Regions from separate parts of the Micromonospora sp. WMMB235 genome, predicted to be linked through region 2. Evidence: riboswitches for the same ligand, from Rfam matches in the RefSeq annotation. Region 2 holds a riboswitch; each other region holds the start of a gene.
What was found. Region 2 has a riboswitch for cyclic di-AMP ahead of BFV98_RS09640 (C39 family peptidase). Riboswitches for the same ligand answer to the same signal wherever they lie in the genome.

Region 1: linked by a shared signal. The riboswitch ahead of BFV98_RS26675 (hypothetical protein) and the one ahead of BFV98_RS09640 (C39 family peptidase) in region 2 are both predicted to bind cyclic di-AMP.
Region 3: linked by a shared signal. The riboswitch ahead of BFV98_RS16485 (hypothetical protein) and the one ahead of BFV98_RS09640 (C39 family peptidase) in region 2 are both predicted to bind cyclic di-AMP.
Region 4: linked by a shared signal. The riboswitch ahead of BFV98_RS03460 (transglycosylase family protein) and the one ahead of BFV98_RS09640 (C39 family peptidase) in region 2 are both predicted to bind cyclic di-AMP.

Annotation. Positions count from the first base shown of each region.
Region 1 covers NZ_MDRX01000001.1:5,969,706-5,976,618, forward strand. Annotated here, with positions in the region: gene BFV98_RS26640 (LuxR C-terminal-related transcriptional regulator) at 1-157, shown strand, start outside; gene BFV98_RS26645 (thioredoxin domain-containing protein) at 161-715, opposite strand; gene BFV98_RS26650 (redoxin domain-containing protein) at 712-1,209, opposite strand; gene BFV98_RS26655 (BON domain-containing protein) at 1,268-1,942, opposite strand; gene BFV98_RS26660 (hypothetical protein) at 2,102-2,506, opposite strand; gene BFV98_RS26665 (STAS domain-containing protein) at 2,925-3,284, shown strand; gene BFV98_RS26670 (SRPBCC family protein) at 3,388-3,840, shown strand; gene BFV98_RS26675 (hypothetical protein) at 3,866-4,939, opposite strand; cyclic di-AMP (ydaO/yuaA leader) riboswitch at 4,944-5,074, opposite strand; gene BFV98_RS26680 (cation diffusion facilitator family transporter) at 5,219-6,133, opposite strand; gene BFV98_RS26685 (AAA family ATPase) at 6,238-6,913, opposite strand, start outside.
Region 2 covers NZ_MDRX01000001.1:2,379,457-2,386,369, forward strand. Annotated here, with positions in the region: gene BFV98_RS09620 (ABC transporter ATP-binding protein) at 1-372, shown strand, start outside; gene BFV98_RS09625 (bifunctional cytidylyltransferase/SDR family oxidoreductase) at 477-1,979, shown strand; gene BFV98_RS09630 (CDP-glycerol glycerophosphotransferase family protein) at 1,999-3,675, shown strand; gene BFV98_RS09635 (alpha/beta fold hydrolase) at 3,712-4,458, opposite strand; gene BFV98_RS09640 (C39 family peptidase) at 4,864-5,718, opposite strand; cyclic di-AMP (ydaO/yuaA leader) riboswitch at 5,911-6,053, opposite strand; gene BFV98_RS09645 (hypothetical protein) at 6,362-6,913, opposite strand, start outside.
Region 3 covers NZ_MDRX01000001.1:3,833,904-3,840,816, reverse strand. Annotated here, with positions in the region: gene BFV98_RS16495 (helix-turn-helix domain-containing protein) at 1-257, opposite strand, end outside; gene BFV98_RS16490 (carbonic anhydrase) at 425-1,078, shown strand; gene BFV98_RS16485 (hypothetical protein) at 1,139-2,167, opposite strand; cyclic di-AMP (ydaO/yuaA leader) riboswitch at 2,171-2,302, opposite strand; gene BFV98_RS16480 (YibE/F family protein) at 2,457-3,731, opposite strand; gene BFV98_RS16475 (SHOCT domain-containing protein) at 3,896-4,105, opposite strand; gene BFV98_RS16470 (metal-sensitive transcriptional regulator) at 4,232-4,531, opposite strand; gene BFV98_RS16465 (heavy-metal-associated domain-containing protein) at 4,612-4,818, shown strand; gene BFV98_RS16460 (hypothetical protein) at 4,855-5,835, shown strand; gene BFV98_RS16455 (cation-translocating P-type ATPase) at 5,853-6,913, shown strand, end outside.
Region 4 covers NZ_MDRX01000001.1:838,368-845,280, reverse strand. Annotated here, with positions in the region: gene BFV98_RS03470 (M4 family metallopeptidase) at 1-418, shown strand, start outside; gene BFV98_RS03465 (YbaB/EbfC family nucleoid-associated protein) at 517-966, opposite strand; gene BFV98_RS03460 (transglycosylase family protein) at 1,155-1,814, opposite strand; cyclic di-AMP (ydaO/yuaA leader) riboswitch at 1,813-1,984, opposite strand; gene BFV98_RS03455 (LLM class flavin-dependent oxidoreductase) at 2,130-3,692, shown strand; gene BFV98_RS03450 (helix-turn-helix domain-containing protein) at 3,739-4,215, shown strand; gene BFV98_RS03445 (SDR family oxidoreductase) at 4,247-4,945, shown strand; gene htpG (molecular chaperone HtpG) at 5,328-6,913, opposite strand, start outside.

The DNA of each region.
Region 1 (6,913 bases), 3.6 Mb from region 2:
CTATCTCCAGAGCATCCTGTCCAACGTGGAGATCGCCGCCGAGCTGTCACTGTCGGTCAACACGGTCAAGACGCACGTGCGCAACATCTACCGCAAGCTCGACGCGACCCGCCGGCGGGACGCCGTCCGGCGGGCGCGCGAGCTGCGGTTGATCTGACAGTCAGCCGTCGTCGGTGGCGGCGTCCACCACTGCCAGCAGTTCGGCCAGGTCGTAGCCGCCGTCGTGCCGGACGTCGTTGACGAACAACGTCGGGGTGCCGTTGACGCCGCTGCGGATGCCGCCGACGAAGTCCTGCCGGACCCGGTCGGCGTACTCCTGCCGGCCGACCTCCGCGGCGATCTCCTCCGGCGACAGGCCGATCTGCTCGACGCCGAGCGACAGGTGCACCTGGTCGAGCTGGTCCTGGTGCTGGTAGAGCCAGTCGTACATCTCCCAGAACCGGCCCCGGGCGGCGGCGGCCTCGGCGGTCTCCGCGGCGGTCTCCGCGTACGGGTGGACGTTGGTGATCGGGAAGTGCCGGTACACCAGACGCACCATGTCGGCCCGCTGGCGCAGCACCTCCGCCAGGTTCGGGTAGGCGGCGCCGCAGAACCGGCACTGGAAGTCGCCGTACTCGACGACGGTGACCGGCGCGTCCACCGGCCCGCGGACATGGTCGCGTTCGGTCACCGGGATCCGCAGCCGCGCGGTGGTGACCTGAAGGGGCGTGGTCATCCGGTACTCACCCGCCGATCCGCGTCCAGCTGTTCCAGTGCGTCGAGGATCCCGTCCACGCCCGGGTTCACCTCGGGCGGGGACAGATGGCTCCAGGCCACCCGGCCGTCCGGGTCGAGGACCACGAGTGCCCGGTCCGACTGCCCGTGCGGCGCGTACGCGCCGTACCGGCGCGACACCTCGCCCTTGGGCTCGAAGTCGGCGAGCAGCGGGAACCGGATACCCCGGCTCTCGGCGAACGCTCGGTGCGAGTCGACGCTGTCCACCGAGATGCCCAGCAGCACCGCGTCGTACCGCTCCAGCTCGGGCAGGGCGGCCTGGTACAGGGTCATCTGCTCGCCGCACACAGGTGACCAGTCCGCCGGGTAGAAGGCCAGCACCACGGGACGGCCCCGGAACTGCCCGGGGCCCACCTCCCGTCCGTCCGGCGCCGCCGGGAGCGTGAACCCGGGCGCGGCCCGCCCGGGTGTGATCAGCCCGTTCGGATCACTCATGCCTCCCACCATGGCCGCGGCCCGGGTGAGGCGGGCTCACCCGGGCGGGGTGGTTCCGTCAGCGCACGGCGAGGTGGTTGCGCACCTCCCGGATGCCCGGGGCGTTCCACACCACCCGCTCGATCTCCTCGCGCTCGCCTGCGGAGTGGACCTGCCCGTCCAGCAGCACCGTGTCGCCGTGCACCCGCACGTCGACCTCCTCGGCCTCGGTGGCGGCGTTGCGGGCCAGCGCATCCACGATCCGCTCGGCCAGGTCACCGCCGTCGGCGCGCACGGCGGGGCGTACCGCGATGCCGTTGCTCACCCCGCACACGCCGGTGAGCCGGGCGACCGAGCGTTCGGCGGCCCGCCGTTGGTACTCCCATTCGACCTCGCCGTGCAGCGTGACCCAGCCGTCGGCCACCGTCACCTGCAACGCCTCGATCGGCACGAACGCGTCCCATTCCAGCGCCCGTACGGCCGCGACCGCGATCTCCGGGTCCTCCCGCCCGGCCGCGGTGTCGATCCGGACGGCGATGTCGTTGGCGACCGCGCGGACGCGGGCGACCCGGTGCGCGGCCCGCTCGGCGGCCCACTTCTTGGCGTAGCTGTCCACCCGTCCGGTGAGCGTCACCACGCCCTCGGTGACGGTCACCCCGATCTCGTCCGGGCCGACCCGCGGCTCCCAGGTCAGCTCGTCGAGCACGGCGGACTGGATGTCCCGGTCGGTACGCGTGATCGTGTCGGTGGCCATCCGGCTCCCCTCCCGTCGATCGCGGCGCGGGCACGTGGTCCCGCACCCGCGATCCTGCGCGCGCCCCGGGTGAGCGGGCCTCACCCGGGGCGGGTGAGGCAGCACGACGGCCGCCCCCGGGAGTCCCGGGAGCGGCCGTCGTCGTGTCGTACGGGCGGGTCAGCCGTCCAGGCCGGCCGGCGAGTTCGGCCGGTCCACGTCCACGAACTCGATCTCGTCCGCGGCCCGGTCCCGGCTGCCGGCGGCGCGCGCCGCGGTGCCGGCGGCCCAGCCGATCGCCGCGCCCGCCAGCGCCGCCGCGATCAGCAGCGTCCAGGGCAGGGCGGGCCGGCGGCCGGCGAGCGCGTCGAAGGCGAGGGACGCCCGGCGGCGTGCCTCGTCGGCGGCGGAGCCGACCAGGTCGGTGGCGTCGTCGGCCAGGCCGGAGGAGCTGCGGCGGGCGGTCCGGGTGGCGTCGCGCACGCTGTCACCGGCGGAACCGGCGGCGGAGAGCAGGTTCTGCCACGCCTGGTCGGCGACCCGCTCGGCCTTGCCCCGGCGGTCCAGCAGGTTGGATCCGAACATCGTTCTACCTCCTCGGGTGCCGAAGGCCGGCGGCCACTTCGGACTCCGGTGTCCATCCGGCGGGTTCACTGTCTCGGGCAGTGCCCCACCGGGGCGCGTGGCAAACCACGCCGTGGTTCCCGGCCGTGAGCTGCGAACGGGACGAACCACCCGAACGCGCCGGGACCGGTGCCCACGGGACGTGCGTGCGCCCGCTACCCTGGTCGGCGGATCGGCGGGCCCGCCCGGTCGCACGGTTGGCCGCGACCCGCCATACAGGGGAAACTGGAACCCGGAGGTCCGGATTGGGTACGCCCAGGTGTGCCCAGTTCGCGAATTGCTCATCCCGGGGGGTGGCGACCGGGCCGTTGGAGGAATACTCTCGGTCGCGGCCCGCGTACTGATGAGGCGCCCGTCATGGGCGAGTGGAGGTGCTCGCGTGAGCCTGTCGATCGTGAAGTCGGTGCGGCCGGGTGGTGTCGTCCAGATCGCGCCCCGTGGGGAGATCGACGTCGACACCGCGTACGAGGTGCGGGAAGCGATCGCCGAAGTGCTCGCCAAGGGCCGCCCCGCGCGGATCGAGCTGAACATGCGGCTTGTCACGTTCATCGACTCGGTCGGCATCAGCGCCATGGTCGCCGGCTTCCAGACCTGCGAGGTCAGCGGCGTCAAGCTCGTGGTCACCGAGCCGAGCCGGTTCGTGCACCGGCAGCTCTGGGTGACCGGCCTGCTCGGCCTGTTCGGCGCGCCCGAGCCGTGGTTCGCCGACGACACCCCCGAGGTGCTGCCCGGCGCCTGAGCGCGCCGTCCACACCCCCTGCAGCCAGGGGACTTTCTACCCGTTGCCAGTCCGGCGTCGGTACGGGACGATCGTCGCGACGCACGACGGCGAGGGGGCCCGCTTGCAGAGCAGCGACAGCTTCAGCTACACCGTGCAGGCCCGGTGCACCCGGGCCGAAGCGGTGGCGCTACTGGGTGACCTGAGTCGCCAGGGCGAGCTGCATCCGCTGATCGTCCGGGTCCGGAAGCTGCCGGCCCGGCCAGGCGCGCTGGCCAGCTACGCGATCACCGACCGGCTGCAACTGGGCCCGCTGCACTTCCCGGTCACGTACCAGGCGGACGTGCTGATCGCCGGCGAGGACGAGGTCGTCACAGTGGCGCGTCAGCAGCCCGCGACGACGGTCCGCAACCACACCCGGCTGCGCGACGAGCCGGACGGCACGGTACGCATCGACGTGGAGATCACGCTCACCGCTCCGGCGCCACTGTTCGGGTACGCGTTCCGCCAGGCCCGGGCGGCTCACCTGGGCCTGGCGGCTCGTCTCGGAGCGACCCTGGAGGGCCGGCCGGCCTGATCCGGCCGGCCCTCTCGGGGCGCGCTCAGTACACCGACAGGTGCACGTGGTTGGTGTGGTCGCTGGACGGGTCGCCGTTGCCGCCGCTGTACGACTTCCACCCGCTGCTGGGCAGCCAGATCTGCTTGAACCAGATCACGTAGAGCACGGCGAGCGGGTCGGCGTTGCGCACGAAGTATGCGGCCAGGTTGTTGCCGTACGTCCGGTCACCACCGGTGGCCACGCCGCCGAAGCCGTTCTTCTGCGCGGCGAAGTCGCAGGCCCGCCCCTTCGGGTGCTCACCAGAGCCGCTGGGCCGGTGGCACGAGACGTACCGGGTGAAGCCCGCCGCCTTGGCCTGTTGCAGCGCGTGCAGCGTTCGCGGGGTGATGCAGCCGTTCGCCGGGGTCGGGTCGTTGACGCTGCACGACTCCGACGGCCAGGAGCCGTCCGAGTTGCGCGGTGCCGGCTTCGCGTTCTTGCTGGAGGTGCCCTGGACGCTGCCACCGCCGCTGCTGCTGCGCGAGGCCCGGTCGTTCGCCACCTCCAGGGCGCGCTCGGCCTGCTCCTTGCGCTTGGCCATCACCGTCACCTGCTTGCGCTGCTCGCGGATCTCTCCGTCGAGCTGGGCGCGGGTGCGGGTGGCCTCGTCCCGGGTGGTGATCAGGTCGCGCAGCGTACGGTCCTCGTGCGCGGCGACCTGCTCCAGCGCGGCGGCCCGGTCCATGAAGCCCTCCGGGCTGCTGCTGCCGAGCAGCGCCCCGGCGGTCCCCAGACGGCCGTTGCGGTACGCCACGGCGGCGATCTCGCCGACCTTGGCGTCGCGTACGGCCAGCTCGGCGCCGACCGTCTTGAGTTGTTCGTTCAGCTGCTTCTGGCGGCTCACCGACCGGTTCAGCGCGGCTTTCGCCTCCAGCCAGCCCTTGCTGGCCGCGTCGAGCTGGGCACGCAGTTCGGGCGTGCCACCCTCGTCGTCGCCGGGCGCTGCGGCGAGCAGGCCGGTCGCCGGCGCCGCCGAGGCGGGGGAGACCGGAACGGTCGCGACGCCGAGGGTCAGCGTCGCGACGAGCAGGGCCGCCAACCGGGCGGCCGTCCGTCGTACAGGTGCCACTGGGGGCATTCACACGTCCTTCCGTCAACGCCGACCGGGTTAGCTGACGGGTTCGGGACGGAAGATCCCTACCGCTGACGCGGATGCACCCCACGTACGTGGTTCCCCGGCTCGTCCCTGCGGACGATTAGGCGACGGCCGCCCCACCGGGGCCGGGTGGCGCCCGCGGGTGCGGCCGCGACCGAGACTACCGGCGCTGCCCGGGCACGGCTCCGTGGAGCAGTGCCACTAGGCGGGGCAAAACCGGCATAAGACTACATTAGCCACAGTGATTTAAGTGTGTCCTAATCACCACTCGGTCTGTCCGCACACTCCGGCCGACGCTCCGGGTTCGACCTGCAACGTGGCGTGATCGATGGAGAAGTCCTCGTGCAGGGCGGCCCGCGCGGCGGCCAGCACCACGCCCGGGTCCACGCCCGGATCGGTGGTCAGGTGCGCCGAGGCCACCTCCATGCCCGAGGTGAGCGTCCAGACGTGCAGGTCGTGCACCTCGGCCACGCCCGGTACGGCGGCCAGCCGGTCGTGCACGGCGGTGACCTGGAGGTGCTCCGGCGCGGCCTGCACCAGGATGCGCAGCGCGGCCCGGCCGAGCCGCCAGGTGCGCGGCAGGATGAACAGGCCGATGCCGACGGCGACCAGTGGGTCCGCCCACCACCAGTCGGTCGCCGCGATGACCAGCGCGGCGGCGATCACGCCGAGCGAGCCGAGCAGGTCGCCGAGCACCTCCAGGTACGCCCCGCGCAGGTTGATGCTCTCCTTCGACCCGGCGCGCAGCAGCGCGAACGCGACGATGTTGGCGAGCAGGCCGAGCACCGCCACCACGAGCATCGGGCCGGCCAGCACCTCCGGCGGCTCGCCGAACCGGCGTACCGCCTCGACCAGGACGTAGATGGCGACGGCGCCGAGCAGCACGGCGTTGGCGAGGGCGGCGAGCACCTCCAGCCGGTAGAGCCCGAACGTGCGCTGCGGGTCGGTGCCGGCGCGGCGGGTCGCGGTGATCGCGGCGAGGGCCATGCCGATGCCGAGGACGTCGGTGAACATGTGCCCGGCGTCGGAGAGCAGGGCCAGCGAGCCGGTCGTGAAGGCGGCCACCGCCTCGACCACCATCAGGGCGGCGAGCAGCGCGAAGGCGGCCCAGAGGCGGCCCCGGTGGCGGTGCGCCGCGTTGGTCACCGCGCCGCTGTGGTCATGACCTGCGCCCACGCCAACACCCTTCCTGCCCCGTACCGGCCAGGCCCAATGTATGTTCACATCGCTATGTATGCAACTGAACGATGGGTGACCGCCGGGTCACCGTCGGGTGTCCGTCAGGAGGGGTCGAGCGTGGTGAGACGCTGGGTGGCCCGGGACAGCGCCACGTAGAGCGTGCGGACACCCGAGCCGGGGTCGGCCCGGATCTCGCTCGGCGCCACCAGCACCACGCCGTCGTACTCCATGCCCTTGGCCTGCAGGCTGGTCACCACCTGGAGGCGGCCCGCGCCGAGCCCGCCCAGCCAGCCGGCCACCTCGTCCCGGCGCGGCACCGGCGTGATCACCCCGACGGTGCCCTCCACCTGCGCGAGCAGCGCCTCGGCCGCCTCGACGGTGGCCGCCGGCAGGTCGGCGGCGGGCACCGTGCGCTCGACCGGCGGCACGCCGGTGGACCGCACCGCGTCGGGCAGCGGCAGGTCCGGGTAGAGCCGGCGGATCTCCGCCGCCGCCACCGCGAAGATCTCCGCAGAGTTGCGGTAGTTGGTGGTCAGCTCGTAGCGGTGCCGCTTGCGCCGGCCCAGCGCCTGGTCCCGGGCCCGGTCCAGCTCCTGCGGGTCGCCGGTCCAGGCGGTCTGCGCCGGGTCGCCGACCACCGTCCAGGACGCCAGCCGCCCGCGCCGGCCGACCATCCGCCACTGCATCGGCGAGACGTCCTGCGACTCGTCCACCACCACGTGCGCGTAGTCGCGGTAGTCGTCCGGACGCTCCCGCGCCGCCGCGCGGGCGGCGCGC
Region 2 (6,913 bases):
GAGGTCAAGCGGATCGCCCCGGAGATCATCGAGTTCTCCGGGATCAACGAGCGCGGCGACTTCGCCTCGCTGCCGATGCGCACCTACTCCTCCGGCATGGGCGCGCGGCTGCGCTTCGCGATCTCCTCGGCGAAGAAGCACGACGTGCTGCTCATCGACGAGGCACTGGCCACCGGCGACCGCAAGTTCCGGGTCCGCAGCGAGCAGCGGGTCCGCGAGCTGCGCGACAGCGCCGGCACGGTCTTCCTGGTCAGCCACTCGATCGGCTCGATCCGGGACACCTGCGAGCGGACCATCTGGTTGGAGAGCGGCGTCCTGAAGATGGACGGCCCCACCAAGGAGGTCTGCGACGCGTACGAGAACCAGAAGTAGCGCCCTGGAGCGCACCGCACCGGGTTCCGCCCGGAGCGGTGCGCTCCGGCGTACGCGTTAAGGTTTTCGGATCCATCCCCTTTCACCCAGAGTGAGGTACGGCAATGACGCAGGACCACACCACCGCACCGGACGCCGCGCCGGCGAGCCCGGCACCCTGGCGCCCCGCGCGTACGGTGGCCGTGATCCTGGCCGGGGGGACCGGCACGCGCCTCGGGCTGGGCATCCCGAAGCAGCTCCTCAAGATCGCCGGTAAGCCGATCATCGAGCACACCCTCGCCGTCTTCGAGGCCGCGCCGGAGATCGACGAGATCATCGTGCTGATGGCCACCGGTCACGTCGACGACGCGCGGCGCATCGTCGCCGACGCCGGCTTCCGCAAGGTCACCAAGGTGATCGAGGGCGGCGAGACCCGCAACGACACCACCCGGATCGCGCTCGACGCGGTCGGCGAGGGCGACGTCAACATCCTCTTCCACGACGCGGTCCGCCCGCTGGTCAGCGCCCGGATCGTGCGCGAGTGCGTCAACGCGCTCTGGACGTACTCGGCTGTCGACGTGGCCATCCCGTCCGCCGACACGATCATCCAGGTCGACGCGGACGACTGCATCACCGATATCCCGGTCCGCTCCCGGCTGCGCCGCGGCCAGACCCCGCAGGCGTTCCGCTCCGGCACCATCCGCGAGGCGTACCGCCGCGCCGAGGGCGACCCCGACTTCGCCGCCACCGACGACTGCGGCGTGGTGCTGCGCTACCTGCCCGGCACGCCGATCAAGGTGATCGACGGCTCGGACGAGAACATCAAGGTCACCCACCCGGTCGACGTGCACCTGGCCGACAAGCTGTTCCAGCTCGCCGCCGCGCAGGCGCCCCGGCTGACCGACCACCGCAGCTACGCCGAGGAGCTGACCGGCCGGACCATCGTGGTCTTCGGCGGCAGCTACGGCATCGGCCACGACCTGGCCGAACTGGCCCGCGGCTACGGCGCCCAGGTCTTCCCGTTCAGCCGCTCCACCACCGGCACGCACGTCGAGCGCGCCGAGGACGTGGCCGCCGCGCTGAAGACAGCGTTCGAGGCCACCGGCCGGATCGACCACGTGGTGGTCACCGCCGGCATCCTGGAGAAGGGCGCGCTGGCCGAGATGGACTCCGAGACGATGGACCGTCTCCTGCACGTCAACTTCGTCGGGCCGGTCACCATCGCGCGCCAGTCCCTGCCGTACCTCCAGCAGACAAAGGGCCAGTTGCTGCTCTACACGTCCAGCTCCTACACCCGGGGCCGGGCCCGCTACGCGCTCTACTCGGCCACCAAGGCCGCGCTGGTCAACCTGACCCAGGCGCTCGCCGACGAGTGGGCCGAGTTCGGCGTACGGGTCAACTGCGTCAACCCGGAACGCACCGCCACCCCGATGCGGACGCGGGCGTTCGGCGAGGAGCCGGAGCACACGCTGCTCTCCTCCGAGGCGGTCGCGCAGGCGTCCCTGGACGTGCTGATCTCCGACCTGACCGGCCAGGTGGTCGACGTGCGCCGGTCCCCCGGCGAGCAGGTGGCCGCCGTGCCGGCGCAGCCGGGCCCGCACCGGTCCGAGCTGTCCGCCGACGCCTGAACCCGACGGGACGTACCAGATGCGTGGTGACCTGGTCCGCAAGCTGCTCGCCCGGGGGCTAACCACCGGGCTGGCGGTGCTGGCCTTCCTCGTCGTGGCGCTCACCGGCGCCACCGGCTGGGGCCTGGCCCTGGCGGTCGCGGCGCTGGCCGCCACCGCCTGGGAGCGCCGGGTCCGGCCGTCCGCCGACGGGCTCGCCGAGACGGTGCTCGTCGCCGCCGGCATCCTGGTCGGCTACGCCCGGCGCCTCGACGACGGGTTCGACCCGGCACTCGCCGCCACCGCGCTGGTGCTGCTCGGCCTGGTGCTGCTGGTCGGCCCGCTGCGGCAGGCCGGCGCACTGGAGATCCGGGCGGCGAACCTGCCGGTCCGCACGTGGACACCCGTGGTCGCCGCCCGGCTCGGCGACGCGCTGCTGGTGCTGCTCGCCGTGGTGGCGCTCGCCGCCGCCCTGACGCTGCCCGCCTGGACGGCGCTGGTCGCCGCACTGCTCGTCGGCGCCGGATGCGGTGCGGTCGCGCTGGACCTCGCCCGGCGCCGGTTCCGGCCGCCCGCCGGAGGCGGCCCGGTCGGCCGGGCACTGCGCCGCCATCAGCCCGAGTTCGTGCTGCACTTCTCCGCGCCACCCGGCTCGGAGTACCAGGTCACCATGTGGCTGCCGTACCTGGAACGGATCGGCCGCCCGTTCGTGGTGGTGCTGCGCGAGCCGGAGCTCCTGCCCGCGGTGGCCGCCGCCACCCGCGCGCCGGTGGTCCTCTGCCCAACCCTGAAGGCGCTCGACGAGGCGCTGGTGCCCAGCCTGCGGGTCGCGTTCTACGTCAACCACGGCGCGAAGAACGCCCACCTGATCCGGTTCAACCAGCTCACCCACGTGCAGCTGCACCACGGCGACAGCGACAAGGCCCCCAGCGCCAACCCGGTCTCGGCCATCTTCGACAAGATCTTCGTGGCCGGGCAGGCCGCGATCGACAGGTACGCCCGCGCCGGCGTGGAGATCCCCGCCGACAAGTTCGTCGTGGTCGGCCGGCCCCAGGTCGAGGCGATCGAGGTACGCCGGGAGCCGGTCACCTCGCCGGCGCACCCCACGGTCCTCTACACCCCGACCTGGACCGGGCACCACGCCGACGCGAACTACTGCTCGCTGCCGGTGGCCGAGACGCTGATCCGCCGGTTGATCGACAGGGGCGCCGCGGTGATCCTGCGCGCCCACCCGTACACCGGCAAGAACCCGGCCTCGGCCCGCCAGCTCGCCCGGCTCACCGAACTGCTCGCCGCGGACCGGGCGAAGACCGGCCGGCCGCACCTGTGGGGCGCCGCCGCGGCCCGCGAGCTGACGCTCACCGAGTGCGTCAACCGCGCCGACGCGCTGGTCTCCGACGTGTCAGGGGTCATCTCCGACTGGCTCTACTCCGGCAAGCCGTACGCGGTCACCGACACCGGCGCCGACGGCGAGCACTTCGTCGAGCGGTTCCCGCTCGCGGCGTCCGGCTACGTGCTGCGGCGTGACATGTCCAACGTGGACGAGGTGCTCACCGACCTGCTGGACGCCGACCCGAAGGCGGCGCAGCGCTGGACGGCGCGGACCCGCTACCTGGGCGACTTCCCCGCCGACGCCTACGCCGAGGCGTTCCTGTCCGCCGCCCGCCGCGAGCTGGAACCCGACTGGGCGGTCCCGGCGCCGCGCGCGGCCGGCTAGAAACGCGGGCGGCCCGTCGCGGGCCGGCTCGCCCGCTCAGAGGTACGGGTCGAGCAGGGCGAGCACCGCCTCCGGGTCCTCGACGTGCGCGTTGTGGCCCAGCCCGGGCAGCGTGGCCACCGGCACGCCCAGTTCCTTGAGCTGCGCGTCGGTCACCATCGGGTCCAGCTCGCCCCGGGCCAGCAGCACCGGCACGTCGGTGGCGGCCAGCAGCACCGGCAGCCGGGGCTCCCCGACCGCGAACGCCGCCGGGTCCATGGCGAGCCGCCAGCGGCCGTCCTCCCGCCGCAGCCCCGCCTCCACCACCGGATGGTCCGGGGCGAACAGCCCGGCGAGCCCGGACACGCGCAGGTAGCGGCGGGCCGCCTCGTCACGGGTGGCGAACCAGGTGACCGGCCGGGCGGCCAGTTCCGCCGACTTCGCCAGCTCGGCCGGGGACCAGACCGCCTTGATGCCGAGCCCGACCACCGCGTCGACCGGAAGCCCTCGCTGCCGGGCCGCGAGCGCCAGCGCCACCACCCCGCCGAGCGAGTGCCCGAGCAGCACCAGCCGGTCCTCGGGGCCGAGCCGGACCGGGCCGAGCCCGTCGACCACGCGCTGGGCCAGGGCCTCGAACGAGTAGCCGTCGAGCGGCGGCGACCAGCCGTGACCCGCCAGGTCGGGGGCGAGCCAGCGGCCGGGCCAGCGGCGTTCCAGCAGCGGCGCCCAGGGCAGCCACACCTCGCCTGTGGCACCCATGCCGTGCAGGAGAATCAGGTGCCGCTTCCCCGTCGCATCGCCCATTGGCGCAGTCTGCCACCGCCCGCCCCGGACACGCGAGACCGAACCCGCCGACCCACCCCACCCTCGCCCCGGCTCGCCCACACCCCGCCCCCGGTCCGCCCTCGCCCCCGCGCCGCCCTCGCCCCGCGCCGTCCTCGCCCCTGGCGCCCCCTCGCTCCGGCTCCGGCCGCCCACACTCCCCCCACCGTCGATCTTGGAGTTGTGGCACCTTCCATAGCGGGCGAGCCAGACAAACTGGGCGCCACAAGTCCAAGATCGGCGCGCCAAGGCCGCATGAGGGCCGCGCCGGGGCCGCGCCAGGGCCGGGCGGGGCGAGGGGCGAGGCGGGGACGGGGGCGAGGGAGGGCGGGACGGGGAAGGCCGGCACCCCGGGATGGGGTGCCGGCCTTCGGGCGTGCGGGACGGTCAGGCGGAGTAGCCGCGGCTGGCGATCCAGTGCGCCAGGTCGATCGTGGTGATCCAGTACGAGGGCAGCGACGGGTCGGCCGAGTCGGCGATCCGTACGGTCCGGCCGTCGTCCTTGTAGCCGACCACCGCGACGTAGTGGCCACCAGGGAACGAGTGCCAACCGCCGTTGGTGTCGGTGGCCGTACCGGCGACGTTCGCGACGACCCCGCGGCCGTTGCTGATCGCCTCGACCACGTCGGCCTGGAGGCGGTCCATCTGCGCCGGGGTGGCCGAGCCGGGAATCATGCGGGTCCGGTACGGGTTGCCCTTGACCTGCTGGTTGAGCACCCGAGTGGTGTCCTCGGCCGAGTTGGTGCCCATCTCGGTGGTGCCGAGGGGGCCGGCGAGCGCGTCCTGGCTGCGCTCGACGCCGGCGGCGCTGAGCGCGTTGCGCACGGCGGCCGGGCCGCAGTAGAAGTAGTTGATCTGGGCCTGGTAGTCGTAGTCGAGCGACTTGCTCGACGGCGGCTTCGGCTTGGCCTTGGGCGTGGTGTCCGGGTCGGCCGTGACCTTGGCCGACGGGGAGGCGCTCGGCGACGCGCTGGGCGAGGCGGAGGCGCTGGGCGACGCCTGCGGTACGGCGATGCGGGCCTCGCTGCGGCTGGCGGGCTGCTCGCCGAGGCGGGCGGCGCCGAGGTCGGCGACCGCGGCGGTGTTCTCCTGGACCGGGGCGTCGTCGCCGGCGGTGGCGACGGTGCCGGCGCCGGCGGCCAGCACGAGCGCGGCGGCCGATCCGGCGATGATCTGGTACGGGCGTTCGGTGACGATCCGTCGCAGCTGACGCTTCAGGTGGTGCTTCACGAAATCCTCCACGGGGCGTGAGCGGCACACGCCGGCCCGGCACGCGGAGGAACTCACACGTGCTGGCGGGGCCGGATGGCCGGGGGATCGGGAACGCCCGTGATGCCGGGCGCCCAGGGGGCGGTTGCCGGTCGCGCGTCAGGCGCGCGCGGGCACCGCTTCGCCGTGGAGGCGGGGGGACGATCGAGGGGTGGGCACGCGGGGTACTCCTTCCGTGGCCGCCGACCGGGTTAGCTGACGGATTCGGGCGGGAAGTACGCCCTACCGCGGGCCGTGGGCTCGCGGATTCACCCCGATGGTGCTCATGGGTCCCCGGTTCGTGGAACACGATTAGGCGGGTCGGTGCGGCGTCGCCGTCGGCGATCGATTACCGCATCGGACGCGCCGACACTACCGGTGGGTATGTCCCCTGCCAAGCGCTCCCACCTGCGTAAACGTGATCCGTGGTAACGGATTTCGGAACACCCGGTTACTGACTTCACTCAATGGGACAAGCAGTTTCGACGGCGCCCGGCGGCGGAAAGCGGACAGACGACGACCACCCGGCCTGCAATCGCGATACTCGATGACCCGTTCTGCGCCCGGCGCCCGTTTCGGTGAACCGGGTGACCGGGCTCACCACGTTCCGGGTAACGATTCGGTCGAGATGGCCGTCTCAGCCGACCCGGGCCGGGCGCCAGCGGGCGTTACGGACCGACGCGGGCACCGGCTGGGCGCTCGGCGTCGCGCTCCGGTACGCCGGGGCGGGCCGCAGCGCCACTGTGGCCGCGTACGCCTCGGCGGCGAGTGTCCGGGCGGCCTCGGCGGCCAGTTCCGCGTCCCGCCAGGCTGCCCGCTCCCGCGCGGCGGCGCTCTCCCATCCGGCCCGGCGCCCGTCCCTGACGGTGCGGGCCAGCACGATCTCCTGCTCGGCCGGGTGCCGGCGCGGATCCCACCCGTTGCGGCGCGCCAGCACGTCGGCGAGCTGACGGGCGGTCAGGTCGCCCCGCCAGTGCGCCGTCATGGCGGCGTGGCGCAGCCAGCGCTCCCGGGCCGCGTACTCCGCAGGGGTTCGTGGCGTGCGCGGCGCGGCCAGCGCGGCGGCGCCGGCGAGGCGGCGGGCGGCGGCGTCCGCCTCGTCGTACGCGGTCCAGGCCCGGTCCGCCTCGTCCTGCGCGGCCAGCCACTGCTCCCGGCGGCGACGGGCCGTCTGGGCGGCCCCGGCGGC
Region 3 (6,913 bases), 1.5 Mb from region 2:
TGCCGGAAGCGGCCCTTCGGGTTGATCGTGTACTCGTTGCGCCGTCCCACCCGCGTACGACGCAGGTAGCCCCCGGCCTCCAGGTCGGCGACGATGGCCTGGGCCGCCCGTTCGGTCACGCCCACCTCGTCGGCCACGTCCCGCAGCCGGGCGGTGGGGTTGCGCGCGATCGCCAGCAGCACGTGGCCGTGGTTGGTGAGGAAGGTCCAGTTACGGCGGCTCCCGTCCTCAACTGGTGTGGTCGCCATGGTGGTCATGCTATGGCCACGTCCGCCACCTGCCGAATCGGCGCGGTCCGGGGCGGGGCGCCGACGGGAAAGTATGAAATGCGTATCACGAATCTTGACGTGCCCCCAGGTGCGTGTGACCGTGGGTCGCGAGGCCGTTCGGCCTGGTGGTTCCCCAGGTAGACGAGGTGAGGGACATGACGCCGAGCACCCCGGAGCAGGCACTGACCGAACTGCGTGCCGGTAATCACCGGTTCGTCACGGGCGTCCCGCAGCATCCGAATCAGGACGCCGGGCACCGGGCGGCTGTGGCCGACGGCCAGCACCCGTTCGCGGTGATCGTCGGCTGCTCCGACTCGCGGCTCGCCGCCGAGATCATCTTCGACCGCGGTCTCGGTGACCTCTTCGTGGTACGTACCGCCGGGCACACCGCCGGGCCGGAGGTGCTCGGCAGCGTCGAGTACGCCGTCACCGTGCTGGGCACCCCGCTCGTGGTGGTGCTCGGGCACGACTCCTGCGGCGCGGTCCAGGCCGCCCGGGAGGGGGTCCGGACCGGCGCCGCCCCGGCCGGGCACCTGGGCGCTGTGGTGGACGCGGTCTCGCCGAGCCTGTTGCGCGCCGCCCGCCAGGGGGTCGAGGACCTCGACGGCATCGTCGACGTCCACATCGCGCAGACCGTGGAGACGCTGCTGGCCCGGTCCGCCGTGCTGGCCGAGCGGGTGGCCGCCGGGCGGTGCACGGTGGTGGGCATGTCGTACCGGCTCGCCGGTGGCGAGGTGCGGACCGTGGCGCAGGCCCCGGCCCCGCTGCCCGCCCCGGCCGCGCCCGCCGACCCGGCGCTGGCCGGCTGATACGCACGGACGACGAAAAAGGGGCCGCCCGAGGGCGGCCCCTTTTTCGTGATGTCCGGGTCAGAGCATCGACATGTGGACGTGGTCGGTGTGGTTCGAGGGTCCGCTGTACGAACTCCAGCCGGTGGCCGGGAACCAGATCTGCCGGTTCCAGATGACGTAGTAGATGCCCAGCCGGTCGGCGTTGCGGATGAGGAAGGCGGCCACCTCGTTGCCGTACCGGCGGGTGTCGTTGTTGTGCCAGGGCGCGAAGCCGCTGTTCTGGAGCGACCAGTCGCACGCCTTGCCCTTGGGGTGCTCCCACGGCCCGCCGGGCCGGTAGCAGCCCACGAAGCGCTTGAAGCCCGCGCGCCGGACCTCCTTGTACGCGTGCAGCGTGCGCGGCGTGACGCAGCCCGAGGTGGTCGGGTCGTCCTCGCTGCACGACTCCGCCTTCCACCCGCCGTCGGCGGTGCGGCCGGGGCCGATCTTGGCGACCGGTGAGGTGGCGGAGACCAGGCCGCCGGTGAAGCCGAGACCGCCGACGAGCTTCAGCGCGCGCTCGGCCTGCACCTTCTCGCGCTCCATCGCGTTCTTCTGCTTCTCCTGCTCGCGCACCTCGGCGTCGAGCGCGATCTTGGCCTGCTCGGCGCGGGTCTTGACCGCGTTGATGGCGGCCAGGCGCTGCGCGTTGAGGAGGTTCAGCTCGTCCAGGGCGTTGACCCGGCGGACGAACGAGTCGGGTGAGTTGCTCTCCAGCAGCATGGCCATCGCGCCCATCCGGCCGGTCCGGTAGGACTGGGCAGCGAGCTGGTTGACCTGCGGGCTGAGCGCTTCGAGCTCGGCCTGTGCCGTCTTCACCTCGGCCGCCAGCCGCCGCTGGCGGTCCTGGGACTTGGCGAGCTTCGCCTTGGCCTGGAGGAAGGCCCGGTTGGCGGCGTCGATCGCCTCGGTGATGAGCGGCGGTTCGCCGTCCTCCTCGTGTCCCGAGGGGTTGCCGGGGGCCGCCGCGGTGGGGGCCGCGGTCGCCGGGGTCGGCCCGGCCAGCACGGCCAGCGAGGCCAGCACGGCCACCACGGGTGTCAGCCAGCGGCGCAGGGGTGCCGTCACAGTGTTCCCTTCCGTCGGCCGCCGACCGGGTTAGCTGACGGGTTCGGGACGGAAGTGGCCCCTACCGCTGTCGCGGATTCACCCCATGTACCTGGTTCCCCGGTTCGCCCGCAGGCGATTGGGCGGCGGCACCGCTGGCGCCGGTGCGCGCCTTCGGCGGTGACCGGCAGCGAGGTTACCTGACAGCACTCCTGAGGATCTACGTCCGGAAGCCGACCAATAGCGAGATTTCGCCGTGGCGCACCGTGACCAGCGTCGCGTTTGAAATCGATGGTCACGCTGCGGAGTGTCACCATGCGGCCTCCGTACTCTTCCCGCCGCCCAGGGCCTCCAGCGCGTCGTCGCGTCCGGCCGGCGGCCGGGCCGCGGGTGGCGCCGGCTCCGCGCCGCGCGAGCGCCGCCCGGCGGTGGTCACGATCGCGGCCAGTCCGGTCGTCAGCGGTACGGCGGCGATCAGGCCGAGCGTCGCCACCGCGCTGCGGACGATCTCCTGGGCGAGGAACTCGCTGGTGAGGATCTCACTCACCGGGCGGGAGTCGGCAACCAGGAGGAGCAGCAGCGGCAGCGAGGCGCCCGCGTACGCCAGCACGATGGTGTTGACGGTGGATGCGATGTGGGCCCGGCCGACCCGGGTCGCCGCCCGGTAGAGCTGCCGCCGGGACAGTCCGGGGTTGGCGTGCGCCAGTTCGGTGACGGTGGCCGCCTGGGTGACTGTGACGTCGTCCAGCACGCCCAGCGAGCCGATGATGATGCCGGCCAGCAGCAGCCCGTGCAGGTCCACGTCGCCCTGGAACATGGACAGCGTGGTGGCGTCCTCGCTGCCGAAGCCGGTCAGGTGGGTGGCGGACGTGGCGAGCAGGCCGAGCACGCCGGTGACCACCAGGCTGCCGAGCGTGCCGAGCACCGCGACCGACGTCTGCGCGGTGATCCCGTGGGTCAGGTAGAGCACCACGAACATGATCAACGCGGCGCCCACGATCGCGACCAGCAGCGGCGGCTGGCCGGCGCCGATGCCCGGCAGCACGAAGCCGAGGAGGATGGCGAAGCTGGCCACCAGGCCGCCGAGCGCGGCGAGCCCGCGCCACCGGCCGAACGCCACGATCGCGGCGGCGAACAGCACCATCAGCCAGATCAGCGGCGTGCCGCGCTGGTGCTCGGCGATGTTGTAGGACTTCACCGCCGGGTCGGCCGGGTCGGTCAGCTCGACCAGGACGACCTCGTCGCCGACCGCGACCCGGGGTGCGCCCGGCCCGGCCGGGATCGGCGTCTCGACCTGCCGGCCCGCGTCCGGGCCCTGCTCGGCGGTGACCGTCACCGTGCCGCAGGGGCCACCCCCGCCCTCCGGGGCCTCCGGGGTCGGTGGGCAGGGCTCGGTGACCACCCGGGTCACGGTGCCGTGGTAGCGGGGGACGTCAGCGCCGCCGACCGGCTCCCGGTCCTGCCCGGGCCAGAGCACCAGCGCCGCGATCACTGTGAGCGCGAACAGCGGCACCACCACGGCGACGAGCAGCCGTCGTACGCCCGGCGGCGCGGCGGGTGCGGGGCGGGTGTGGTCGGCACCCATGGCGTCTCTCCCAACGGTCGCGGCGACGCCTGGTCCGCCGGACCGGTCTGGTCACCCGGCCGGCGCGGACGTGTCGACCACGTCCGGGTCGTCGCCCGGCCATGGTAGGCAGCCCGGCCGGCCGCTCCCGGGCGGCGCGACCGGTGACGCGCGCCCCGCTCGGGTCAGGCCAGGCCCGCCCGGCGCCGCCGGTACTCGTCCTCGTCGATCTCGCCGCGGGCGTACCGCTCGTCCAGGATGCGCCGGGCCGTCGTCGGGCCCAGATACTGCGGGCCGGTCCACCGCACGGCCGCCCAGACGAGCCCCGCCAGCACCCCGAGCACCAGCAGAGACCAGATCCACATCCAGCCCATCATCGGGCTCTGCCACATCATCGGGCCGCCCTCCGTCCGTCGCCGCGGGTCCGCCGGTCCGGCCTGCCCGCCACTTCGACGGTACGTCCGCCCGGGCGCGTCGGCACGGGTCGATGTGCCCTGGTCCTGAGGGCCGGAGGTCCCCGCTCAGCCGCGCTTCATCAGGCGCCCGACGGCGGCCATCATCTCGGTCGCCATCTCGTCGGCCCGGCCCTCGGCGGCGCCCTCGTGCATGCAGTGCCGGGCGTGGCCGTCGAGCAGGCCCAGGCCGACCTTGTCCAGCGCCGCCTGGATGGCCGAGATCTGGGTCAGCACGTCGATGCAGTAACGGTCGTCCTCGACCATCTTCTCGATGCCACGGACCTGGCCCTCGATCCGGCGGAGCCGGGCGAGGAGTTGGTCCTTGCTGGCGGTGTAGCCCCGGGTCGGGCTGGACGGCGCGGTCATGAAACCGAGGATAGCGTACCCCTCGGGGGTATGCTAACGTTCGGGACGTACCCCTGGGGGGTATCAGATCGGAGGGCGAGATGGAGACCACCTACCAGGTGAACGGCATGACCTGCGGGCACTGCGTCAACTCGGTGAGCATCGAGCTGAGCGCACTTCCGGGCGTCACCGACGTCCAGGTCGACCTGGCCGGCGGCCGGGTCACCGTCACCAGTCAGAACCCGCTGGACGTGGACGCGGTCCGCGCGGCGGTCGACGAGGCCGGTTACGACCTCGTCGGTGTGTGACGGGTCCGGCGGACCCGCGACAACCGAGGAGACACCATGAACACGGCGACGAAGCTCAGCGGCTTCGCGCTCGGCCTCGTGGCGGTGTTCGGCGCGGCGTACGGGATCGGCAACCTGACCGATCCCGTCGCCCCGGCCGCCGAGACCCGACACGACGACACCGACAGCGACCACGGGGCCGGCGACACCGGCCACGGTGACGAGAGCCAGGCGGGCGGCGCCTCCGCGCACCTGCCCGGCGGGCTGCTCGTCTCCGAGCGCGGCTACACGTTCCAGCCCGCCGGCGCCCCGGCCGGGCAGTTCGCCTTCCGGATCACCGGCCCGGACGGCGCCCCGGTCACCCGCTTCGAGGTGGCCCACGACAAGCGCATGCACCTGATCGTCGCCCGCCGGGACCTGTCCGGGTTCCGGCACGTCCATCCGGAGATGGCCGGCGACGGCACCTGGCGGGTCGCCTCACCGCTCGGCGGCCCCGGCGTCTGGCGGGCGTTCGCCGACTTCACCCCCGAAGGCGGCGAGCCGCTGACCCTCGGCCTGGACGTCACGGTCCCCGGCGAGCTGACCGCCCGGCCGCTGCCGGCGCCGGCGACCAGCACCACCGTCGACGGCTACACGGTCACCCTGACCGGCACGCCGGAGCCGGGCCGCACCAGCCGGCTCACGCTCTCCGTCAGCCGTGACGGGCGGCCGGTCACCGACCTCGCGCCCTACCTCGGCGCGTACGGGCACCTGGTGGCGCTGCGGCAGGGCGACCTGGCGTACCTGCACGTGCACCCGGAGGGCACGCCCGGCGACGGGCGCACACCGGCCGGGCCGGCGATCACGTTCGCCGCCGAGGTTCCCTCGGCCGGGGCGTACCGTCTCTACCTGGACTTCCGGCACGGCGACGCGGTGCACACCGCCGAGTTCACCGTCCTGGCCGGCGACCGGACCGCGCCGGTGCCCACCGCGCCGGCACCCACCACCGCACCGACCCCGGACGCCGGACACGGCACCCCGGGTCACGGGCACAGTTGAGCGCCGGAGGTGCCGCGATGACTGCCACGGGAAAGGCGCTGCCCACCGCGCCGAACCTGATCGAACTGGCGATCGGCGGGATGACCTGCGCGTCCTGCGCCGCCCGGATCGAGAAGAAGCTCAACCGGATGGACGGCGTCGAGGCGACGGTGAACTACGCCACCGAGAAGGCCACCGTCCGGTACGCCGACGACATCGCGCCGGCCGACCTGATCGCCACCGTCGAGAAGACCGGCTACACCGCTGTGGTGCCGCCGCCGCCCGAGCAGGCGGAGGCGGCAGCGGCCGGGGAGCCGGTGGACGAACTGCGCACCGCGCGTACCCGGCTCTGGGTCTCCGCCGTGCTCACCCTGCCGGTGATCGTGCTCGCCATGGTTCCGGCCTGGCAGTTCGACTACTGGCAGTGGGCCTCGCTCACCCTGGCCGCCCCGGTGGTGGTCTGGGGCGGGCTGCCGTTCCACCGCGCCGCGCTGATCAACCTGCGGCACGGCGCGGCGACCATGGACACGCTCGTCTCGCTCGGCACGCTGGCCGCGTTCGGCTGGTCGCTCTGGGCGCTGTTCCTCGGCGACGCCGGCATGCCCGGGATGAAGCACCCGTTCAGCCTCGACATCACCCGCGGCGACGGTGCCGGCAACATCTACCTGGAGGCCGCCGCCGGGGTGACCGTGTTCATCCTGGCCGGGCGGTACTTCGAGGCGCGCTCCAAGCGCACCGCCGGGTCGGCGCTGCGCGCCCTGCTCGAACTCGGCGCCAAGGACGTGGCGGTGCTGCGCGACGGGCAGGAGACCCGGATCCCGGTCGGCCGGCTCGCGGTCGGGGACCGGTTCGTGGTCCGGCCCGGCGAGAAGATCGCCACGGACGGTGTGGTCGAGGAGGGTACGTCCGCAGTCGACGCCAGCATGCTCACCGGCGAGTCGGTGCCGGTCGAGGTGGGCCAGGGCGACGCCGTGGTCGGTGCCACGGTGAACGCGGGCGGCCGGCTGGTGGTCCGTGCCACCCGGGTCGGCGGGGACACCCAGCTCGCCCAGATGGCGCGACTCGTGGAGCAGGCACAGACCGGCAAGGCGGCGGTGCA
Region 4 (6,913 bases), 1.5 Mb from region 2:
CGAGTCCGGCAACGTGAGCTGGAGCGCCTCGTCCGGCGTCATCACCACCGACAGCGGCCAGGCCGCGCACGGCGGCTCGTACAAGGCGTGGCTGGACGGGTACGGCTCGTCGCACACCGACACGCTCAGCCAGTCGGTGACGATCCCGGCCGGCTGCCGGGCGACGTTGAGCTTCTGGCTGCACATCGACAGCGCGGAGTCGACCACCAGCACCGCGTACGACAAGCTCACCGTCAAGGCGGGCAGCACCACGCTGGCCACGTACTCCAACCTGAACAAGGCCACCGGCTACGTGCAGCGGTCCTTCGACATCTCGTCGCTCGCAGGCACCACGGCGACCATCTCGTTCAGCGGCGTGGAGGACAGCTCGTTGCAGACGTCCTTCGTCGTCGACGACACCGCGGTCACCCTGAGCTGACCGTGGCGTGCGCGGCCGGTCGTCGTCCTCCCGGCGGCCGGCCGCCTCGCCGTGTCCGGACCGGCGTCCCGCCGTGTCGGGCCGGCCGTTTCGCCGTGTCAGGCCCGGCGCGCGCCCTGGGACGCGGTGCCGCGGTCGCGGTGGATCCGCGCGGCCGCCTCGTGCATCGCGCGGCCGAACAGCTCGGCCTGGTCGCCCATGCTGCCGAGCCGGGCGGCGAGCGCGTCGGCGTCGGCCCGCGCCGACGCGCTGACCCGGGCGTCCAGCTCGGACAGCGCGGCGTTGGCGGCGGTGACGAAGTGTCCGCAGAGGACGTCGAAGGGCTCGCCGGCCAGTTCCGGGTCGATCGTCACGGAATCCAGCCGGCCACCCTGGACGGCGACCGCGCGGACCCGGCCGCCGGCGGCCGTGCCCTCGGCGCGCAGCAGGTCGCCGGGCTCGCCGTCGGCGTGCGCCGAGGCCCGGGAGCGCATCGCGGTGAGCGCCTGCTGCGTGCGGGTCAGCAGCTCGTCGATGCTCGCGGCCGCCGAGAACGGGTCGTTGGTCATATCCGCGCTTTCTTCACGTCTTAGCCGAGCATCGTGACCCTAGCAACCGGCTCCGACGAATCGCGGTCACCACCGTTGCGGACCGTCTCCCGGACGCCGGGAGCAGGCCGGACACCGTCGACGCGGCGTGTCGCGGACGGGGCGAACGCCCGGCCGGGTCGCCCCGGCCGGGCGTTCTCGGACCGCTGTCAGCGCAGCCGCAGCCGCTGACCGGGGAAGATCAGGCCGGGGTCGTCGCCGACCACTGCGCGGTTGCGCTCGTGCAGGGCGCGCCAGCCGCCGTCGACGCGCTGCGTCACGGCGATCTCCGACAGCGTGTCCCCACGCCGGACCAGGTACGTCCCGGCGCCGGACGACGGCTGCGGCGCCACCGTCGTCGTGGCGCGCTCCGGCGCGGCCTTGCGGGTGGCCGCCCGCTCCGGCGCGGCCTCGCGCGTGGCGGCCCGCTTCGGGGCCGCCTTTGTGGTGGCCCGCTCGGACCGGGTCGCCGCGCTCGCCGAGCCGCCCTTCTTGCCGCAGACCGGCCACGCGCCGATGCCCTGGCCGCGCCGCACCTTCTCCGCGACGGCGATCTGCTCGGACCGGCTGGCCAGGTCGGCGCGGGCGGCGTACTTCTTGCCGCCGTAGCCGTTCCAGGTGGCGCGGGAGAACTGGAGCCCGCCGTAGTAGCCGTTACCGGTGTTGATCTTCCAGTTGCCGCCCGACTCGCAGCGCGCGACCGCGTCCCAGTTGACGCCTGCGCTGGCCGGAGCGGCCGGGCCGAACAGGGTCGCGGCGCCGACGGCGGCGCCGGCCAGGACCGCTCCGAGGGCGGTACGGCGGCTTCGGGCTGAGTATTCAGTTGCCATGTGGATTCCTCCACGCCGACGAGGTGAGCTGTCGGGTTCGGGCCGAGGAGCCCGGCCGCCGGTGGCGGCTTCACCCCGAGGTGACGATGCACCGTGGAACGTGTGGTTCCCCCGCTCCCGCGCGAGGTCCGGTTACCGGGGACGGCGGCGGGATTTGGCGTTTCCGGCCCGCGGTGTCCGCGTCTGCGAACGAAACCGACGCTAGGAGCGATTTGCGACGATCGTCCACTTCTTGTGACGCTCTTCACCCGGCCGGGCTACCGGCGGCGGCGCTACGGTGGCAGGGCCAGGCAAGATCACGGGAGGGCTTGACGGATGACCGATCACGGACACGAGCTGACCTTCGGCGGCTTCATCACCCCCGCCGCCGGGCAGCCCGACCAGGTCGTGGCGCTGGCCCGGCTGTGCGAGCAGGTCGGGCTGGACCTGGTCACGTTCCAGGACCATCCCTACCAGCCGGGCTTCCTGGACACCTGGACGCTGATGTCCTACGTGGCCGCGGCGACCGAACGCATCCGCCTGGCCGGAAACGTCCTCAACCTGCCGTTGCGCCAGCCGGTGGTACTGGCCCGCAGCGTCGCCAGCCTGGATCTGCTCACCGGCGGCCGGGTCGAGCTGGGACTCGGCGCGGGCGCGTTCTGGGACGCGATCGAGGGGGCGGGCGGGCGGCGCCTGTCCCCCGGCGCCGCCGTCGACGCCCTCGACGAGGCGATCCGGGTGATCCGCGAGGTCTGGGACACCGGCAGCCGCGGCATGATCCGTGTCGACGGCGAGCACTACCGGGTGGTCGGCGCCAAGCGCGGCCCGGCGCCCGCGCATCCGGTCGGCATCTGGGTCGGCGCGTACAAGCCGCGCATGCTGCGCCTGGTGGGCCGCGCCGCGGACGGCTGGCTGCCGTCCCTGTCGTACCTGCCCAAGGGCCCCGACGAGCTGCCCGCCCTGAACGCGCTCGTGGACGAGGGCGCCCGGGCCGCCGGGCGCGACCCGGCCGCGATCCGCCGCATGCTCAACGTGACCGGCACGTTCGCCCGCTCGTCGGCCGGTTTCCTGACCGGGCCGCCGGAGCAGTGGGTGGAGGAACTGGCCGGGCTCACCCTGGAGCACGGCATCACCACGTTCATCCTCGGCAGCGACGAGCCGCGCGCGATCCAGATCTTCGGCCAGGAGGTGGCCCCCGCGGTCCGGGAGCTGGTCGCCGCCGAGCGCGCCACGCCCGCCGGCGGCGCCCGGGAGGCCGCCGACGAGCCGACCACCGCCGACGGCCCGAGCACGCTCCGCGTCACCCCCACCCCCGACCCGGGGGTACGCCTGAGCACACGCCGCCCGTGGGACGAGTCCACCCGCCCGAGCGCTCCGCCGCCGCCGGCCGGACACGTCTACCCGGCCCGGGGACAGGCCGCCGGGCAGCACCTGGTGGACGTGCACGACCATCTGCGCCAGGAGCTGGCCCAGGTGCGCGACCTGCTCGAACAGGTCAAGCAGGGCTCGGTCTCGCCGGGCCGGGCGCGGGCCGCGCTCAACGAGATGACCATGCGGCAGAACAACTGGACGCTCGGGGCGTACTGCGCGGCCTACTGCACGATGGTCACCCAGCACCACGGGCTGGAGGACGCCTCGGTCTTCCCGCACCTGCGCCGCTCAGAGGCCGGGCTGGCCGCGGTGCTGGACCGCCTCGAGGAGGAGCACGTGGTGATCCACGGGGTGGTGGAGAGCGTCGACCGGGCGCTCGTGGAGCTGGTCCGGCGGCCCGGCGACTTCACGCAGCTCCAGGAGGCGGTGGACCTGCTCACCGACACGCTGCTGTCGCACCTGTCGTACGAGGAGCACCAGATCGTCGAGCCGCTGGCCCGGCACGGGTTCTTCCCCGGCCAGCTGTGAGGTAGCTGGCTTCTGCTTACTTAAGTCAGGGGGTACCGTCGACGCCATGACGGACCTCCTTGCGCAGCGTGACTCCTGGTCCACCGCCAACTGCTCGATCGCCCGGGCGCTGGAGGTGGTCGGCAACCGCACCACGCTGCTCCTGCTGCGGGAGGCGTCGTTCGGCACCCGCCGCTTCGACGACTTCGCCCGGCGGGTCGGCGTCAGCGAGCCGGTGGCCGCCGCACGCCTCAAGCAGCTCGTCGCCGACGGGCTGCTCGACCGGCGTCCCTACCGGGAGCCCGGGCAGCGCACCCGCGACGAGTACGTGCTCACTGCGAAGGGAAGCGACTTGATCCCGGTGCTCGTCGCGCTGCGGCAGTGGGGCGACACGTACGCCGCCGACGAGGCGGGCCCGGCGGTGCGGGTGGCCCACGAGGAGTGCGGCGCCGCGGTACACGCCCGGCTGCGCTGCGGCGCGGGGCACGACGTACCCCCCGGCGAGCTGGCCGTCCTGCCCGGTCCGGGCCTGCTGTCCGCCTGACCCCTCCCTTCCCCACACCTCGGAGCGAGACATGAAGATCGCTGGAAGCACCGCCCTGGTCACCGGCGCCAACCGCGGCTTCGGCCGGCACCTGGCCGCCGAACTCATCGCACGCGGCGCCACCGTCTGGGCCGGCGCCCGCAACCCGGACACCGTGGACCTGCCCGGAGTCACCCCGGTACGCCTCGACATCACCGACCCCGAGTCGGTGGCCGCCGCCGCGCAGCGGGCCGGGGACGTGACGCTGCTGGTCAACAGCGCCGGCGTGAGCACCGGCACCGACCTGCTCGACGGCGACCTCGCGCAGATCCGGCTGGAGATGGAGACGCACTACCTCGGCACGCTGTCGGTGGTACGGGCGTTCGCGCCGCAGATCGTGGCCAACGGCGGCGGCACGATCCTGAACGTGCTGTCGGCGCTGTCCTGGTTCACGTTCCCCGGCGTCGGCGCGTACGGCGCGGCGAAGGCCGCCGAGTGGTCGATGACGAACGCCCTGCGCCTGGAGCTGGCCGGCCGGGGCGTCCACGTCGCGGGCCTGCACGTGGGCTACATGGACACCGAGATGGCCGCCGCCGTACCCGGCCCGAAGGCCCACCCGGCCGACGTCGCCCGGCTCGCGGCCGACGGCATCGAGTCCGACAGCTACGAGATCCTCGCCGACGACGTGGCGCGCCGGGTCCAGGCCGGATTGTCCGGCGGTGTGGCCGCGCTCTACCCCGCGCTCCCCTGAGCCGACCCGCCTCCAAGGTGGCGGCGCCACCTCGGCGAGCCGTTGCCGACCAACCGGCTGCCACGACAACCGCCTGAGGTCCCTCCATCTGGGACCAGCCTCCCCCACTCTGGGACACCCAAGCGCTCGTCCCCAGTCTGGGAGACCCACCGTGATCAACACCAGTTCGGCGAAATGGCGGGGTCAGAGCCCGTCCGATACCACCACTTCGGCGAGCTGGAGTGGATCACGACACCCGCCCGACCATCGACTTCCGAGCGGGGTCGACACCGGCTCGGCGAGGTGGCGGTATCGGTGGCATGCCGATACCGCCACTTCGGCGGCATGGAGTCGATCACGCCGGCCCGCCGGGGCGGGTCGGGCGAACCGGGTCGGGGTGGGGCTACAGGCCGCGGGCCAGGCGGTCGGCGAGGATCCGGGTGAACCGGGCCGGGTCGGCCAGCTCGCCGCCCTCGGCCAGCAGCGCCATGCCGTACAGCAGCTCGGCGGTCTCGGTCAGCGCGGCCGTGTCGCCGCCCTCCCCGTGCGCCTTGCGCAGCCCGGTGACCAGCGGGTGGGCCGGGTTCAGCTCCAGGATCCGCTTGACCCGGGGCACCTCCTGGCCCATCGCCCGGTACATCTTCTCCAGCGTCGGCGTCATGTCGTGCGCGTCGCCCACCACGCAGGCCGGTGAGGTGGTCAGCCGGGTGGACAGGCGCACCTCCTTGACGCTGTCGGCGAGCGCGCCGCCGAGGAACGTGAGCAGGTCGGCGTACTCCTGGCGCTCCGCCTCGGCCTTCTCCTTCTCCTCCTCGGTCTCCAGGTCCACCTGCCCCTTGGCGACCGAGCGCAGCGTCTTCCCGTCGTACGCGCCGACGCGCTCGACCCACACCTCGTCCACCGGGTCGGTGAGGATCAGCACCTCGTAGCCCTTGGCGCGGAACGCCTCCAGGTGCGGCGAGTTCTCGATGGTGGCCCGGTTCTCGCCGGTGGCGTAGTAGATCTCGGTCTGGCCGTCCTTCATCCGCTCCACGTAGTCGCGCAGCGTGGTCGGCTCGGCCGGGTCGTGGGTGCTGGCGGTGCGAACCAGTTCCAGCAGCGTCTCGGTGTTGTCCGGGTCCTCCAGCAGACCCTCCTTGACCACCGCGCCGAACTCGGTCCAGAACGTGCGGTACGACTCGGCGGACATGTCCTTGAGCGTGGCGAGCACCTTCTTGACCAGCCGGCGGCGCACCGCGCGGATCTGCCGGTCCTGCTGGAGGATCTCCCGGGAGATGTTCAGCGACAGGTCGTGCGCGTCCACGACGCCCTTGACGAAGCGCAGGTAGTTGGGCATCAGCGCGTCGCAGTCGTCCATGATGAACACGCGCTTGACGTAGAGCTGCACACCCCGGCGGCCCTGCGGGGAGAACAGGTCGAGCGGGGCGTGCGACGGCAGGAACAGCAGCGCCTCGTACTCGAAGGTGCCCTCGCCGCGCATGTGGATCGTCTCGAGCGGGTCGGCCCAGTCGTGCGCGACGTGCCGGTAGAACTCCTTGTACTCGGCCTCGTCGACCTCGTCCCGCGAGCGCGCCCAGAGCGCCTTCATCGAGTTGAGCGTCTGCTCCTCGCGGGTGGTGGCGCCGTCCTCGCCGGGCTTGTCGACAGTCATCCGGATCGGCCACGAGATGAAGTCGGAGTAGCGCTTGACGATCTCGCGGATCGTCCACTCGGCGGTGTAGTCGTGCAGGTTGTCGTCGGTGTCGACCGGCTTGAGGTGCAGCGTGACCGAGGTGCCCTGGGGCGCGTCCTCGACCTCCTCGATCGAGTAGGTGCCCTCGCCCGCGGACTCCCAGCGGGTGCCGCCGGACTGCCCGGCGCGGCGGGTCAGCAGCGTCACCCTATCGGCGACCATGAAGGTCGCGTAGAAGCCGACGCCGAACTGGCCGATCAGCTCCTGGGACGCGGCGGCGTCGGCGGACTCGCGCAGCTTGCGCAGCAGCTCGGCGG